3 regions of the Polaromonas sp. UC242_47 genome follow, and region 3 is predicted to be linked to each of the others. Evidence: riboswitches for the same ligand, from Rfam matches in the RefSeq annotation. Region 3 holds a riboswitch; each other region holds the start of a gene.

Region 1 (4,713 bases), 1.9 Mb from region 3:
CGCAGAACACCTTGGGTGTGCGCGCCATCCATGGTGTGCCGCCGCAAATGCTGCTGGACCAGATAGATGCTGTCGTTGAAGACATCGGTGTCGATGCCGTCAAGATCGGCATGTTGCATTCACCTGACATCGTGCACGCCGTGGCCGAAGCGATTGATCGGCATGCGCTGAAACTTGTAGTGCTGGACCCGGTGATGGTGGCTACCAGCGGTGCCGTGCTGATCGACAATCCGGCGATTGCTGCCTTGGTGCGCGAGTTGTTTGGCCGTGCGGCCTTGGTCACGCCCAATCTGGACGAAGCGGCCTTGTTGGTGGGTCGGCCGCTGGATAGCGAACAGGCGATGGAAACCGCGGCACGCGAACTGCTGGCCCAAGGTGCACGCGCGGTCTTGCTCAAGGGCGGGCATTTGCCGGGTGATGTTGTTAGTGATTTGCTGATCACGCAGGGCGGTGCGCCGCACTGGATGCGCGCGCCGCGTATTCACAGTGCCAACACCCATGGCACAGGTTGCACGCTGTCTTCTGCGATTGCGGCCCATCTGGCTTTGGGCCTGTCCTTGACCGAGGCCGTGGAGGCCGCGCGGGTCTATGTGCGTGGCGCGCTTGAGGCCGGGGCCGCCGTGCGTACCGGCGCGGGCAGCGGGCCGTTAAACCACAGCCACGCGCCGCAGGCTATGCGGCTTATTCCGCTGGACGCTTAGACGCTTGCTCAGGCCGTCGCGCTGACTCTGGCGGGTGTGTCGCTGGTCAATCGCGCCAGCACAAATGTCATAAGCAGCGTCGGCAGGGCGGCGCCCCAGCTGGGCGCGAGTTGCGCGCAGGCGTGGTAACAGACGATGCCTGTGAACCAGATCAGTACCGCGCTGTAGTTCACCTGCCGTTCCGTGACCAGTGAGGGCACATCTGAACGACCGGCCAGCCGTGCCAGGATCACGCCGTACAGCGGGATAAAGACCGAGCTGAGCATCAGCAAAAACGGCTCCAGGCTGTGCATGGGCAAAACCATGGCCAAGGCGGTGCAGACTATCGCCATGGTGATGCCCCAACGGCGCACACTCCAGCGGGGTTTCAGGCTGTGGCCTGCGACCGAGCCTGAGTACAGGTCACCGTAGGCGTTGTCCACCTCGTCAATCAGGATCAGGCCCAGCGCAATCAGGCCGCCTTGCGCGAGCAGCAGTGCGGCCACAAGGTCAGTGCTGGGCGTGGTGATGGCGACCAGCACACCGAGTGCGTAACACCAGATATTGGCCACGGCGTAACCCAGCCAGGTGCCGCGCAGCGCGCTTTTGCCATCACGCCCGTGACGCGCAAAGTCGGCCACCAGCGGCAGCCACGAGACCGGCATGGCAATCACCAGGTCCAGCGCGGCCAGCGTGCTCATGCCGCCTGCGCCGGGGCGGTTCCACAGGGTGGCCAGGCCTTGCGCATTGGCTTTGACGAAAAACTGCCAGGTGAGCCAGAGCAGCGAGGCGATCACCAGCGGCAAACCGTAACGGCCTATGAATTTGCGCACCAGCTTGACCATGGAGCCCGACAGCAGGGCGATCAGCACGCCACCCCACAGCAAGGTCGCGAGCAGCGGCCAGATGGCGCTGGTGAAGCTGCCGGACTGGCGCGCAATGGCCAGGGTGCCGTCGCGCATCACGACCAGCTCAAAAGTCGTCCAGCCGACGAGCTGCACGATGTTGAGCAAGACCGGCAGGCGCGCAAAGCTGCTGCCGTAGGTGGCGTGCATCAGGCCGGCGCTGGACAGGCCGCTGTCGCAGCCTATCTTCGCCGTCCAGGCCAGCAGCCCGGCGCCCAGGACGGAGCCGACAACAATGACCATGGCCGCCTGTTGGGCACCCAGTGCTGGCACCAGGTAAGCGCCAATTTGCATGACCAGCAGGCCGACGCCCAGGCTGAGCCAGAGTGCGGCGTGGTCGCGAAAGCCAAACGAGCGGTCGCTGGCGGCTTGCGGTGTGAGCGCCGTGTTGGTGTTGCCGTAAGAGGCGGAATTAGCGGGAGTCGTAGCCATCAACATTCCAATCGTTAATGGCAGGTCGGCTTGTTGGAAGCCCAGGGTCGGGCGCCTGAAACATGCTTCCCTGCGCGAGGATTACCTCAATCAGGTTCAAAGGGACTTTCTCAGTCGTGTCGCTTTTTTCAAAACAGCACAACACCCCTAGCGAATGTGCCTTGACAGGCACGAGGCGGATTATAGGAACAGGCCGCTCATTGGCCTACCCCGGGAACGGTCAGTTGTTGCTTTTTAGTCGATCTTGACGTTGGCGGTTTTGACAATGGTGCGGTACTTGCCAATTTCCGAACGGATCAGAGCACCAAACTCCGCGGGGCTGTTGCCCGCAGGCTGAAGCCCCATGGACAGGAGTTTCTCCTTGATGTCCGGCTGGGAAAGCATACGCAGCAGTTCGGCATTGAGCTTGTCGACGACGGCTTTGGGCGTGTTGCGTGGCGCGACGATGCCATACCAGGTGCCGTCCTCAAAACCGGGCAGTCCGGCCTCCGCCAGGGTGGGCACTTCCGGCAGGGCCGCCACACGTTGTGTCGACGAGACGCCGAGGGCGCGCAGCTTGCCGCTTTTCACAAAAGGCACCAGCGTGACCAGGTTGTCGAACTGCGCATCAACCACACCGCCCAGCAGGTCGGTGGTGGCGGGCGCGCTACCCTTGTACGGAATGTGACCCACGTCCACCCCGGCCGCCAGGCCAAAACTCACACCGCCCAGATGCTGGGCCGTGCCGGTGCCGCCGTTGCCTATGGTGATGCGGCCAGGCGAACGTTTGGCCAAGTCAATGAATTCGCGGGCGTTCTGCGCCGGGACCTTGGGATGGACAACCAGCAGCAAGGGCGCCTTGACCAACAGTGCCACCGGCTGGAAGTCGGTGGCCGAGTCGTAATTGAGCTTGGGATAAAGCGACGGGTTCACCGCCATGAAACCGGCCGCGGCCAGGGTCAGCGTGTAGCCATCGGCAGGTGCCTTGGCGCCGGCTTCGGCGCCTATGTTGCCGCCTGCACCGGGCCGGTTCTCCACGATGGCGGGCTGGCCCCAGGCCGTGGCCAGGTGTTGCGCCACCATGCGGCCCAGCGTGTCGGAAGCGCCGCCTGGCGGGAAGGGCACGATCACTCGCATTCCCTTGCTCGGAAAATCGGTTTGCGCCACTGCGGGCACCATCAGGCTGGCCGCGCAGGCCAGTGTCACACCTAACAAACGAGAGAAGGAAGAAAGCGTCATCGTGGGTCTCCTGAACAAGAGGTTGGTGAGCCGTGTCAATCGAGCTTGGCGCCGGAATCCTTGACGACTTTGGCCCAGTGGCTTATTTCGCGGCGGATGAACGAACCGAATTCAGCGGAAGAACTCGGCATGGGGGTGACGCCCATGCCCGCAAGTTGCGTCTGGAAGGCCGGGTCCTTGAGCGCGCGGTTCATTTCTGCGTTGAGGCGGGCGACGATGTCTGTCGGTGTTCCCTTGGGCGCCAGAAAACCAAACCAGACCGTCATGTCAAAGCCCGGCACACTTTCGGAGACGGCGGGGATGTCCTGCGCAGCGGCTGAACGCTTGAGGCTGGAGACGCCCAAAGCGCGCACGCGTCCACCCTGGACCTGCGGCAACACGGCTGGCATCTGGTCAAACAACATGTTGACCTGGCCGCCAATCAAGTCCTGCATGGCGGGGCCGCCGCCCTTGTAGGGCACGTGGACGATGTCCACGCCAGCCGCGGATTTCAGCATTTCGGCGGCCAGGTGGCTGGAGGTGCCGTTGCCGTTGGAGGCGTAATTGAGTTTGCCGGGATGGGCCTTGGCGTAGGCGATCAGTTCCTTCACGTTGTTGGCCGGCACGGCCGGATGCACCACCAGCAGGTTGGGCACGCCGGCATACAAACCGATGGGGGCGAGGTCCTTGATCGGATCGAAGGGCATCTTCGCGTACAGGGCGGGGTTGATGGCCAGGCCGATAGGCCCCATGAGGATGGTGTAGCCATCGGGCTCCGCTTTGGCCACCATGTCCATGCCCACATTGCCGCCCGCGCCCGGACGATTGTCGACGATGACGGGCTGGCCCATCTGCTGGCCCATGCGTTCGGCCAGCATGCGCGCCAGGATGGAGGTCGTGCCGCCGGCTGCGAAAGGCACAACCAGTTTGACCGGCTTATTGGGATAACCGGTTTGTGCGGCAGCCAGGCCGGAGGCCAACACCAGGCTGGCGCCGCAGAGCCCAAGCGCCAGCCGGCGCGACATGGAAGAAGTGAACATGAAAGCCTCCTATCGTTGTATTTGAAAAAGGTCGGGTGGCGCTTCAGGCCACGGTGTAGCGGTCGACGAAGTCCTGGCGAATCGTGATGCCCAGACCGGGCCGGTCGGGAATTTCAACCAGACCGTCCTTGACTTCGAATTGCTCTTCGGCCAGGTCTTGTAGCAGCGGGTTGGCACCCACGGAATACTCCAGCAACCAGCCAGCCGGTGACGCGGCGGCCACATGCATGCCGGCGGCAAAGGCCAGGGCCCCTGTCCACAGATGCGGTGCCAGCTTGAGGTTCCAGGCCGAAGCGATGGCGCCTATACGCATGGCTTCGGAAATCCCGCCGCAGATCGCCAGGTCGGGCTGGAAGACATCGGCCGCACGCAGTTCCGCCAGGTCACGGAAGTCAAAACGGTTGAACTCGCTTTCGCCGGCCGCGATCGGGATGGCCGTGGCGGCACGTACCTCGGCCA
Region 2 (4,713 bases), 3.0 Mb from region 3:
GCCGGCGCCTTGTGCTGCAGCAAGTCCACCACGCGGCGGGCCGCGCCTTCATCGCCGCGGTGGGCGACCAGCAGGCTGCCACGCTGATGCAACTCGACCGGCTGGCCCAGGGCCGCCACGATACCCGGCCACAAGGCCAGCGAGCGCAAGCCCAGTGCAAACACATGGGCGTCGGCCGACTCGAGCTCGGCCGTGGGGCTGAGCATGCCGGCGGCGGTCCAGCCGGCGGCGCGCGGTGCCGCACCCGGGCCAGCCGGGGGCGCCTGCGGTCCGGACGCGGGGTCGAAAACCTCGACCGAATGGCCGACCCTGGCCAGCTCGAAAGCCAGCAGCCGTCCGAGCAGGCCTGCGCCTGCGATGCCGATGTGCATGGTGATGTTTGCCCTTTTCATCGCGGGTTCAAAGTTTCTGGATGGGGATGTACATTTCGCTGCCGCCTTCGCGGAACTCGGCCGATTTTGCCTGCATTCCCTGCGCCAGTGCCGCGGCCTCTTCAATGCCCTGCTGCGCCGCAAATTCGCGCACTTCCTGGCTGATTTTCATCGAGCAGAATTTGGGCCCGCACATGGAGCAAAAATGCGCGACCTTGCTGACTTCCTTGGGCAAGGTTTCATCGTGAAACTCGCGCGCGGTGTCCGGGTCCAGCGACAGGTTGAACTGGTCGTGCCAGCGAAACTCGAAACGCGCCTTGGACAAGGCTTCGTCACGCGCCCGCGAGGCCGGGTGCCCCTTGGCCACGTCGGCCGCGTGCGCCGCGATCTTGTAGGCAATGATGCCTTGCTTGACATCGTTGCGGTCCGGCAGGCCCAGGTGTTCCTTGGGTGTGACGTAACACAACATGGCGGTGCCGAACCAGCCTATCATCGCCGCGCCAATCGCGCTGGAGATGTGGTCATAGCCCGGCGCAATGTCGATGGTCAGCGGGCCCAGCGTGTAAAAAGGCGCTTCGTGGCAATGTTTGAGCTGCTCATCCATGTTGGCCTGGATCATGTGCATGGGCACATGGCCTGGGCCTTCGATCATGGTCTGCACGTCGTGTTTCCAGGCGATTTGGGTCAACTCGCCCAGGGTGCGCAACTCGGCAAACTGGGCTTCGTCGTTGGCGTCAGCGCCCGAACCGGGGCGCAGACCGTCACCCAGCGAAAAGCTCACGTCGTAGGCTTTCATGATCTCGCAAATCTCTTCGAAGTGCGTGTACAGAAAGTTTTCCTTGTGGTGGGAAATACACCACTTGGCCAGGATGGAGCCGCCACGCGAAACAATGCCGGTGCGGCGTTTGGCCGTCATGGGGATAAAGGGCAAACGTACGCCGGCGTGGATGGTGAAATAGTCCACACCTTGTTCGGCCTGTTCGATCAAGGTGTCGCGGTAAATCTCCCACGTGAGGTCTTCGGCGATGCCACCGACCTTTTCCAGCGCCTGGTAAATCGGCACCGTGCCTATGGGCACCGGCGAGTTACGGATGATCCAGTCGCGTGTGGTGTGAATGTTTTTGCCGGTCGACAAATCCATCACGTTGTCAGCGCCCCAGCGAATCGCCCAGACCAGCTTTTCCACTTCCTCTTCTATGCTGGAGGTCACCGCCGAGTTACCGATGTTGGCATTGATCTTCACCAGGAAGTTGCGGCCAATGATCATGGGCTCGACTTCGGGGTGGTTGATATTGGCCGGGATGATGGCGCGGCCGCGCGCGACTTCATCACGCACAAACTCGGGCGTCACAAACGCGGGCAGCTGCGCGCCCATGGGATTGCCGCGTACGCGGCTAGCCCGTTCGGCGTCATCCAGGTACTCGGCCATCCACTCGCGTTGGGTGTTTTCACGCAGCGCGATGTATTCCATCTCGGGGGTGATGATGCCGCGGCGCGCGTAATGCATCTGGCTGACGTTGGCGCCGGCCTTGGCACGGCGTGGTGTGCGTTGCAAACCGGCCGCCTGGGCACGCAGGGCGGCGATGCGCTGAGCTTCCGGATCCGCGGGATCGGTGCGGTCTTCCCGACGCGTGCCATCGTCAACGGCCTGGGCTGTGCGGCCGGTGTAAATTTCCGTGTCGCCGCGTGCGGCAATCCAGGGTGCGCGCAAGGCCTGGAGCCCGCGGCGCACGTCGATGTCGGCGGCTGGATCGGTGTAGGGCCCGGAGGTGTCGTAAAGCGTGGCGGATTCGCCGTTGCTCAGGCTGACTTCGCGCATGGGCACCCGCAGGTCGGGGTGGCGCTGGCCGGGCACGTAAATCTTGCGTGACGCGGGAAAAGGCTCACGTGTCAGGGACAGCAACTGGGCGAATTGATCAGGCGTGTTCATCGGGGCATCCTTGTGGTGTGTTGAAACACAAAATGCTCCGAAGGTGTGGCCAAAACCAGCCGGGTGGTTTTGATCGTTGACGGGCAAGCGGAGGTCCGCTTGCTGTCAGCTCTTCTTACGTCGGTACGAACCGATTCAAGTTCACGGGTTTGGCCTGGCCATCTCAGCGGCTCGACCACAATGGTCGGGCAGCACCCCGGAGCCATTGCATTCTAGTACAGGCGTTGTCGCTGCTTAAACCCCTTTTGTGACGTGCGGATAAGGTGCCAACCAGAATAGGGGCTGCGAAGCCGCTATGCTTGCCGCCAAGATTTCCTTCCCACCATGAACCCATGAATGCCTTGTTTGATTTTTCCACCGCCAGTGTGGCTGTCCTTGCACTGGCCGATGTTGAGCGTGCGCTGACCGAAGACATCGGGGCCGGCGACCTGACCGCCGGTCTGATTGATCCCGCGCGGCGCAGCCACGCCCGTGTGCTGGCGCGCGAAGCCGCGGTGATTTGCGGCCTGCCCTGGGTGGAGGCGACGCTGCAGCGGCTGGACCCGCAGGCCGAACTGGTCTGGCATGTGCGCGATGGCCAGCGCTGCGAGGCCAACCAGGTCATCCTGGAGATCAAAGGTTTGTCCCGCGCACTGCTGAGTGCCGAGCGGACCCTGCTCAATTTTTTACAATTGCTGAGCGCGGTGGCGACACAAACCGCGGTGTACGTCCAGGCCGCGCACGCTGTGCCGGGTAACCGCGCCAGCATTGTGGACACCCGCAAAACCCTGCCGGGCCTGCGGCTGGCGCAGAAATACGCCGTGCGTTGCGGCGGTGGGGTTAATCACCGCATCGGCCTGTACGACGCCGTGCTGATCAAGGAAAATCACATTGCAGCGGCCGGCGGCATCCATGCCGTGTTGCAGCGCACCGCCGAGGTGGCGGGCCGCGCGACCTTTGTCGAGATCGAGGTGGAGACCCTGGCTCAGTTGCGGGAAGCCCTGGAGGCCGGCGCCCGCATGATTCTGCTGGACAACATGGACCTGGCCCAGTTGCGTGAGGCGGTGCAGATCACGGCCGGGCGGGCGATTCTGGAAGTTTCGGGCGGTGTGAGCCTGGACACCGTGGCCGGCATTGCCGCCACCGGGGTGGACCGCATCTCGATCGGGGCTTTGACCAAAGATATCAAGGCGATTGATTTTTCCATGCGTTTTGCGCAACTGTGAGCACCATGACACCCGTGATGAATGACGTATCCACCCCGGTTCAACCGCTGGTCCGCATCGACTACGAACAGCCGGCGTGCCCGACACGTCACGCCTGGGCGCGGGTGCCGGTGGAGCCGGCGCCCGATGAACGTGCGGCCCTGAAAGACCAGATCCGCCGCCTGCTGAAAGAACGCAACGCGGTCATGGTGTCGCACTATTACGTGCACCCGGACCTGCAGGACCTGGCCGAAGAAACCGGCGGCCTGGTCAGTGACTCGCTGGAAATGGCGCGTTTTGGCCGGGACCACGCGGCGCGCACGCTGGTGGTGTCGGGTGTGCGTTTCATGGGCGAAACCGCGAAAATTCTTTCGCCCGAAAAAACCGTGCTGATGCCCGACCTGGAGGCGACCTGCTCGCTGGACCTGGGCTGCCCGGTGGACGCGTTCAGCGCATTTTGTGATGCGCATCCGGACCGCACCGTGGTGGTGTATGCCAACACCAGCGCCGCCGTGAAGGCGCGCGCCGACTGGCTGGTGACGTCGAGCTGCGCGCTGGACATTGTGCGGGCGCTGAAAGAGCAGGGCCAGAAAATTCTCTGGGCGCCCGACAAACACCTGGGCAGCTACATCCAGCGCGAAACCGGCGCCGACATGTTGATGTGGAACGGCAGCTGCATCGTGCACGACGAGTTCAAGGCCTTTGAACTGGAGGTGCTCAAAAAAGAACACCCGAAGGCCAGGGTGCTGGTCCACCCCGAATCACCGGCCGATGTGATTGCGCTGGCCGATGCCGTGGGGTCGACCTCGGCCATCCTGAAGGCGGCCCACGACATGGACGCGCAGGAATTCATCGTCGCGACCGACAGCGGCATGATGCACAAACTGCGCAAACTGAACCCCGGAAAAACTTTCATCGAAGCCCCGACGGCCGGCGAAAGTGCCACCTGCAAAAGCTGCGCACATTGCCCCTGGATGGCGATGAACGGGCTGGCTGGCGTGGCGCAGGCCCTGCAAACCCAAAGCCCGGCGGTGCAGGTTGACCCGGCCTTGGGCTTGCGGGCACGTTTGCCGATAGACCGCATGCTGGCGTTTACCGCCGCCTTGAAAGCGGGGCGGCCCACGGGTGGGCTGGTTCCTAAGATGGGGGCGGCTTAGCCGCTTCATACTGCGCTGGGGAACGCAGGGAAAAACGGACTCAGCTCAAGGACGCAATCAGGTCAATGTAT
Region 3 (4,713 bases):
TCGAAGTCAACAACATCGAGGTCATCTACAACAAGGTGGTGCAGGCCTTGCGCGGCCTGTCGCTGGCCGTGCCGCGCGGCCAGATCGTGGCCTTGCTGGGCAGCAATGGCGCCGGCAAGTCCACCACCCTGAAAGCGATCTCCGGCCTGCTGGCGCTGGAGGATGGTGAACTGGAGAGTGGCAGTGTCTTGTTCAACGGGCAGTCCACGGCGCGCCTGCAACCCCAGCAACTGGTGCGCCAGGGCCTGTCGCATGTGATGGAAGGGCGGCGCGTGTTCGAAGACCTCACGGTCGAAGAAAACCTGGTGGCCGCCACCTATGCGCTCACCGGCCGGCCGGAGGCCAAACCCGACTTCGACCTGGTCTACAGCTACTTCCCGCGCCTGCACGAGCGGCGCAAAGGCCTGGCCGGCTACCTGTCGGGTGGCGAGCAGCAGATGCTGGCCATAGGCCGGGCGCTGATCGCCCAGCCGCAACTGATCCTGCTCGACGAACCCTCACTGGGTCTGAGTCCCAAGCTGGTCGAGGACATCTTCGGCATCATCGCGCGTATCAATGCCGAGCGCGGTGTGTCCATGTTGCTGGTCGAACAAAACGCCACCGTGGCGCTGGCCGTGGCGCACAGCGGCTACATCATGGAAAACGGAAAAATCGTCATCGACGGCACGGCCGAACGCCTGGCGAGTGACCCCGATGTGCGCGAGTTTTACCTCGGCATGGGGGGAGGCGGTGAGACCCGCAGCTTCAAAAATATCAAACACTACAAGCGCAGAAAAAGGTGGCTCTCATGAAGCTCCCTGAACTGACCCTGCCGCAAATGCTGCGCGAGCGCGCTCGAACCATGCCCGAGCGCATCGCCATCCGGCAAAAAGACTTTGGCATCTGGAAGCCTTTCACCTGGTCCTCCTATTACCGGCGCGCCAGCCACTTCGGCCTGGGCCTGCGTGGCCTGGGCCTGTCCGAGGGCGGCCATGTGGGTGTGTTGTCCGAGAACCGCATTGAATGGGTGCTGGCGCAAATGGGCGCGGGCCTGATAGGTGCGGTGGCGGTGGGCGTCTACCCCACCAGCCCGTCGCCCGAGGTGGCTTATGTGGTCGCCCACGCCGACATTGAAATCATGGTCTGCGAAGACCAGGAGCAGACCGACAAGGTGCTCGAAGCTCGTGACCAGTTGCCGCGCCTGCGCAAGATTGTGGTCATGGAAACCAAGGGCTTGCGCAGCTTTGCACCCGAGCTGCGTGGCCTGATCGTGAGCTTTGACGAGGTCGAAAAAGCCGGCGCTGCGGTCGGCCAAACTACGCAAATCGACGCCGCCATGGCGCGCCAGAAGCTGGACGACATCGGCCTGATGATTTACACCTCGGGCTCCACGGGCAAACCCAAGGGGGCGATGATTTCCTACCGCAATATCCGCGGCGTGGTGCCCGGCATCATCGAGCGCCTGGGCATCACGGACCGGACCACGCACCTGTCCTACCTGCCGCTGTGCCATGTGGCCGAACAGATGTTGACCAGCTTTGTGCCCGTGTACACCGGTGCGCAGGTTCATTTTGGTGAATCCATACGCACGGTGCAGGAAGATCTGCGGGAGATTGCCCCGACCTTGTTCCTGGGCGTGCCGCGTATCTGGGAAAAATTACACGCCAGCATCAGCATCAAGCTGCAGGAAACCGGCGGCCTGCGCCGCAAACTGTTCGACAGGGCTTATGCCGCCTGCCAGCCTCTGGCCGAGAAGCCGCGCAGCGCCTGGAGTCTGGCCGACAGGTTGACCTTCGGTGCCAGCTACTGGGCGATATTTCGCGCGCTGCAAAACTTCATAGGCCTGCGCAAGGTGCAAATTGCCCTGACCGGTGCCGCGCCGATTCCGCCCGACGTGGTGCGCTTTTTTCGCGTGCTGGGTGTACCGCTGATCGAGGTTTACGGCCTGACCGAATCCACCGGCATGGTCCTGGGCCACGACCCGCGTGATGTGCTGATCGGTACCGTGGGCATACCTATCTTGGGCGTGGAGCACCGGCTTGCCGAGACCGGCGAGTTGCTGTTGCGCGGCGACATGGTGTTTGCCGGTTATTACAAAAATCCCGAGGCCACGGCCGACAGCATTCGCAAGGGCTGGCTGCACACCGGCGACGTGGTGCGCGAGGAGCGCGGCCAGCTCAAGATTGTGGACCGCCTGAAAGACATCATGATCACCGCCGGCGGCAAAAACCTCACGCCGTCCGAAATCGAAAACACCATGAAGGGCAGCCCTTACATCAAGGAGTGTGTGATCGTGGCCGAAGGCCGCAAGTTTGTAGCCGCGCTGGTGATGATCGATTACGAGACCGTGGGGAAATGGGCCGAGGCGCAGCGTATCGCCTTCACCCACTTTCGCTCGCTGGTTGAGTTGCCGCAAGTGCGGCAGCTGATTGACACCGCGATTGGCGAGGGCAACCAGCGCCTGGCCCAGGTGTCGCAAATCCGCAAGTTCCATTTGCTGACCAAGGAACTGGACCACGACGATGGCGAAGTGACCGCCACCATGAAGGTACGGCGCTCCAGCATCTACAAAACCTACGCGGCCGAGATCGAGGCGCTGTACCACTAGGGTTCTCGGTCAGGCGTGTTTGCGGCTACTTTTTACAATCGTTTTAAGCCTCTAGCCCTTATTCGGTGGGCGCAAGCAGCTATCAATAGAGTAGCGATGCATGCCACGCGGTCATCCGCTGCCCGCATTCCGCTAGAATTTGAACTGCTCCGGGGTGCAGCCTTGCTGGTGACAGCAAGGGTGGCTGAGATGGTCAGAACCAAACCCGCGAACTTGAATCGGTTCATACCGACGTAAGGAGAGCTGCCAGACACCCCCAGTGGGCGTGGCACATCTTTCGGAGCACTTGTTTTTCAACAGGCAACCGAAAGTGTGACGAATGGCTTCTTCTCCTTTGATCGCTGAGCTGCAGGCCTACATCGCCGCCGACCACCCGTCCGAGGACGTATTTGACCGGCAGGCCCTCGCGCTGTTCGCCCACCAATACCAGAACAACCTGCCTTTCCAGCGTTTTTGCCAGCAACGCGGCAAAACCGTGCGCACCGTGAAAAGCTGGCGCGACATTCCGGCGGTGCCCATCAGCGCGTTCAAGGCGCTGACCCTGAGCTGTGTGCCGCCGGAGCAGGCCGAGCGCACCTTCATGACCAGCGGCACCACGCAGGCCGAGGTCAAGGGCAAACACCACCACCCGACACTGGCGGTGTATGACGCGTCGATGATCCGCAACTTCCGCCAGCGCTTCATGGGGAGGTGCGAGAAACTTCGCATGGGCATTCTGTTTCCGGACGAAAGCCTGTTGCCGAATTCATCGCTGGCCCACTACCTGGCGCTGGCGCTGCGGGAGTTTGGCGCGGACGGCAGCCACTACCTGCTGACGCAGCAGGGGCTGGACTTTACGCGCGTGATCACCGAGCTGGAACACGCGCAGCAGAGCGGCGAGCCTTATGCGCTGCTGGGGGCGAGTTACAGCTTTGTGCACCTGCTGGATGAGTTGCAACGCCTGGGCAAAACCTTTGTGTTGCCGCCGGGCAGTCGCGTGCTGGACACCGGCGGCTTCAAGGGCCAGTCGCGCGAGTTGTCCCTGGCGGATTTTTATGCGCAGATCTCTGGCGTGCTGGGCATCGATGCCAGCCAGTGCATCAATATGTACGGCATGACCGAGTTGAGCACGCAGTTTTACGATGCGGGCAACGCCATGTTGCCGTCCGTCAAATCGGGGCCACACTGGATTCGCACCCGCGTGGTTGAACCCTTGAGCGGCGAGGAGTTGCCCCGCGGCGAGCAGGGCATTCTGGCGCACTGCGACCTGGCCAATTTCAACTCCGTCACCACCATCCTGACCGAGGACGTGGGTGTGGCGGTGGACGGCGGCTTTTTGCTGCTGGGGCGTGCCGAGGGCAGCGCGGCCAAGGGCTGCTCGCTGGCGGTGCAGGAATTTTTGCAGGCGGCCGCGGCATGACCTTGCTGCGCGAAACCGCCGGTTATCTGCCTGGCCTCACGGCCGCGGACGTGGCATGGCAGACGCTGACCTTCGAGGGCCAACACGACACGCTGGAGGTCGCGGTTCCCGTGCTGACGGAAGACCAGACGGTGGCCCTGATGGCGCGGGTACGCAGCGCCAGCCGTGCGTATTTGAAGTCGCTGACGGTGGCGCAAATCGTGGACATCATCGACCGCGCCATCGCGCGTTGGCTGGACCCGCAAGACCCCTGGCGGCAAAAGGCCAACACCCTGCTGCCGCTGGTCACAGGTTACGACGCCGACATGGTGCGCCTCGGCCTCACGGCTTATCTCAAAACATTCCGCAAGCCGCAGCTCCAGCGTTTTCTGGCCGAAGATTTCGGCAACCCGCAAGTGCTGGACGACTTTGTACCGCGTACCAAAGGAGGTTTTTCCAAGGCCTTTGGTGCCGACCTGGCGGTGCACATCTGGGCCGGCAATGTGCCCGGCCTGTGCCTCTGGAGTTTGATCTCCGGCCTGCTGGTCAAGTCGGGCACCGTGGGCAAGGTGGCCAGTGCCGAGCCGCTGCTGGCCGGCTGGATGGCTCAGTTGCTGGTCGAAGTGGATCCGCGGCTGGCCGACTGCCTGGCGGTGGTCTGGTGGAAAGGCGGGGACGAGGCGCGCGAGAAATTATTCTTCAAACACGCCGATCTGGTGCTGGCTTACGGCGACAACACCGCGCTGGA

The links. A riboswitch is a leader RNA that binds a small molecule or an ion and turns the genes downstream of it on or off. The one in region 3 is predicted to bind thiamine pyrophosphate.
Region 1: linked by a shared signal. The riboswitch ahead of ACHMXK_RS13245 (purine-cytosine permease family protein) and the one ahead of ACHMXK_RS04195 (long-chain fatty acid--CoA ligase) in region 3 are both predicted to bind thiamine pyrophosphate.
Region 2: linked by a shared signal. The riboswitch ahead of thiC (phosphomethylpyrimidine synthase ThiC) and the one ahead of ACHMXK_RS04195 (long-chain fatty acid--CoA ligase) in region 3 are both predicted to bind thiamine pyrophosphate.

What each region holds. Positions count from the first base shown of each region.
Region 1 covers NZ_JBIOAO010000001.1:2,716,289-2,721,001, reverse strand. Annotated here, with positions in the region: gene thiD (bifunctional hydroxymethylpyrimidine kinase/phosphomethylpyrimidine kinase) at 1-701, shown strand, start outside; gene ACHMXK_RS13245 (purine-cytosine permease family protein) at 710-2,017, opposite strand; TPP riboswitch at 2,068-2,176, opposite strand; gene ACHMXK_RS13240 (Bug family tripartite tricarboxylate transporter substrate binding protein) at 2,252-3,235, opposite strand; gene ACHMXK_RS13235 (Bug family tripartite tricarboxylate transporter substrate binding protein) at 3,271-4,254, opposite strand; gene ACHMXK_RS13230 (mandelate racemase/muconate lactonizing enzyme family protein) at 4,298-4,713, opposite strand, start outside.
Region 2 covers NZ_JBIOAO010000001.1:3,861,900-3,866,612, reverse strand. Annotated here, with positions in the region: gene thiO (glycine oxidase ThiO) at 1-371, opposite strand, end outside; gene thiC (phosphomethylpyrimidine synthase ThiC) at 400-2,301, opposite strand; TPP riboswitch at 2,397-2,510, opposite strand; gene nadC (carboxylating nicotinate-nucleotide diphosphorylase) at 2,634-3,506, shown strand; gene nadA (quinolinate synthase NadA) at 3,524-4,642, shown strand; gene ACHMXK_RS18700 (acyl-CoA-binding protein) at 4,683-4,713, opposite strand, start outside.
Region 3 covers NZ_JBIOAO010000001.1:856,556-861,268, forward strand. Annotated here, with positions in the region: gene ACHMXK_RS04185 (ABC transporter ATP-binding protein) at 1-791, shown strand, start outside; gene ACHMXK_RS04190 (AMP-dependent synthetase/ligase) at 788-2,587, shown strand; TPP riboswitch at 2,728-2,844, shown strand; gene ACHMXK_RS04195 (long-chain fatty acid--CoA ligase) at 2,907-3,986, shown strand; gene ACHMXK_RS04200 (acyl-CoA reductase) at 3,983-4,713, shown strand, end outside.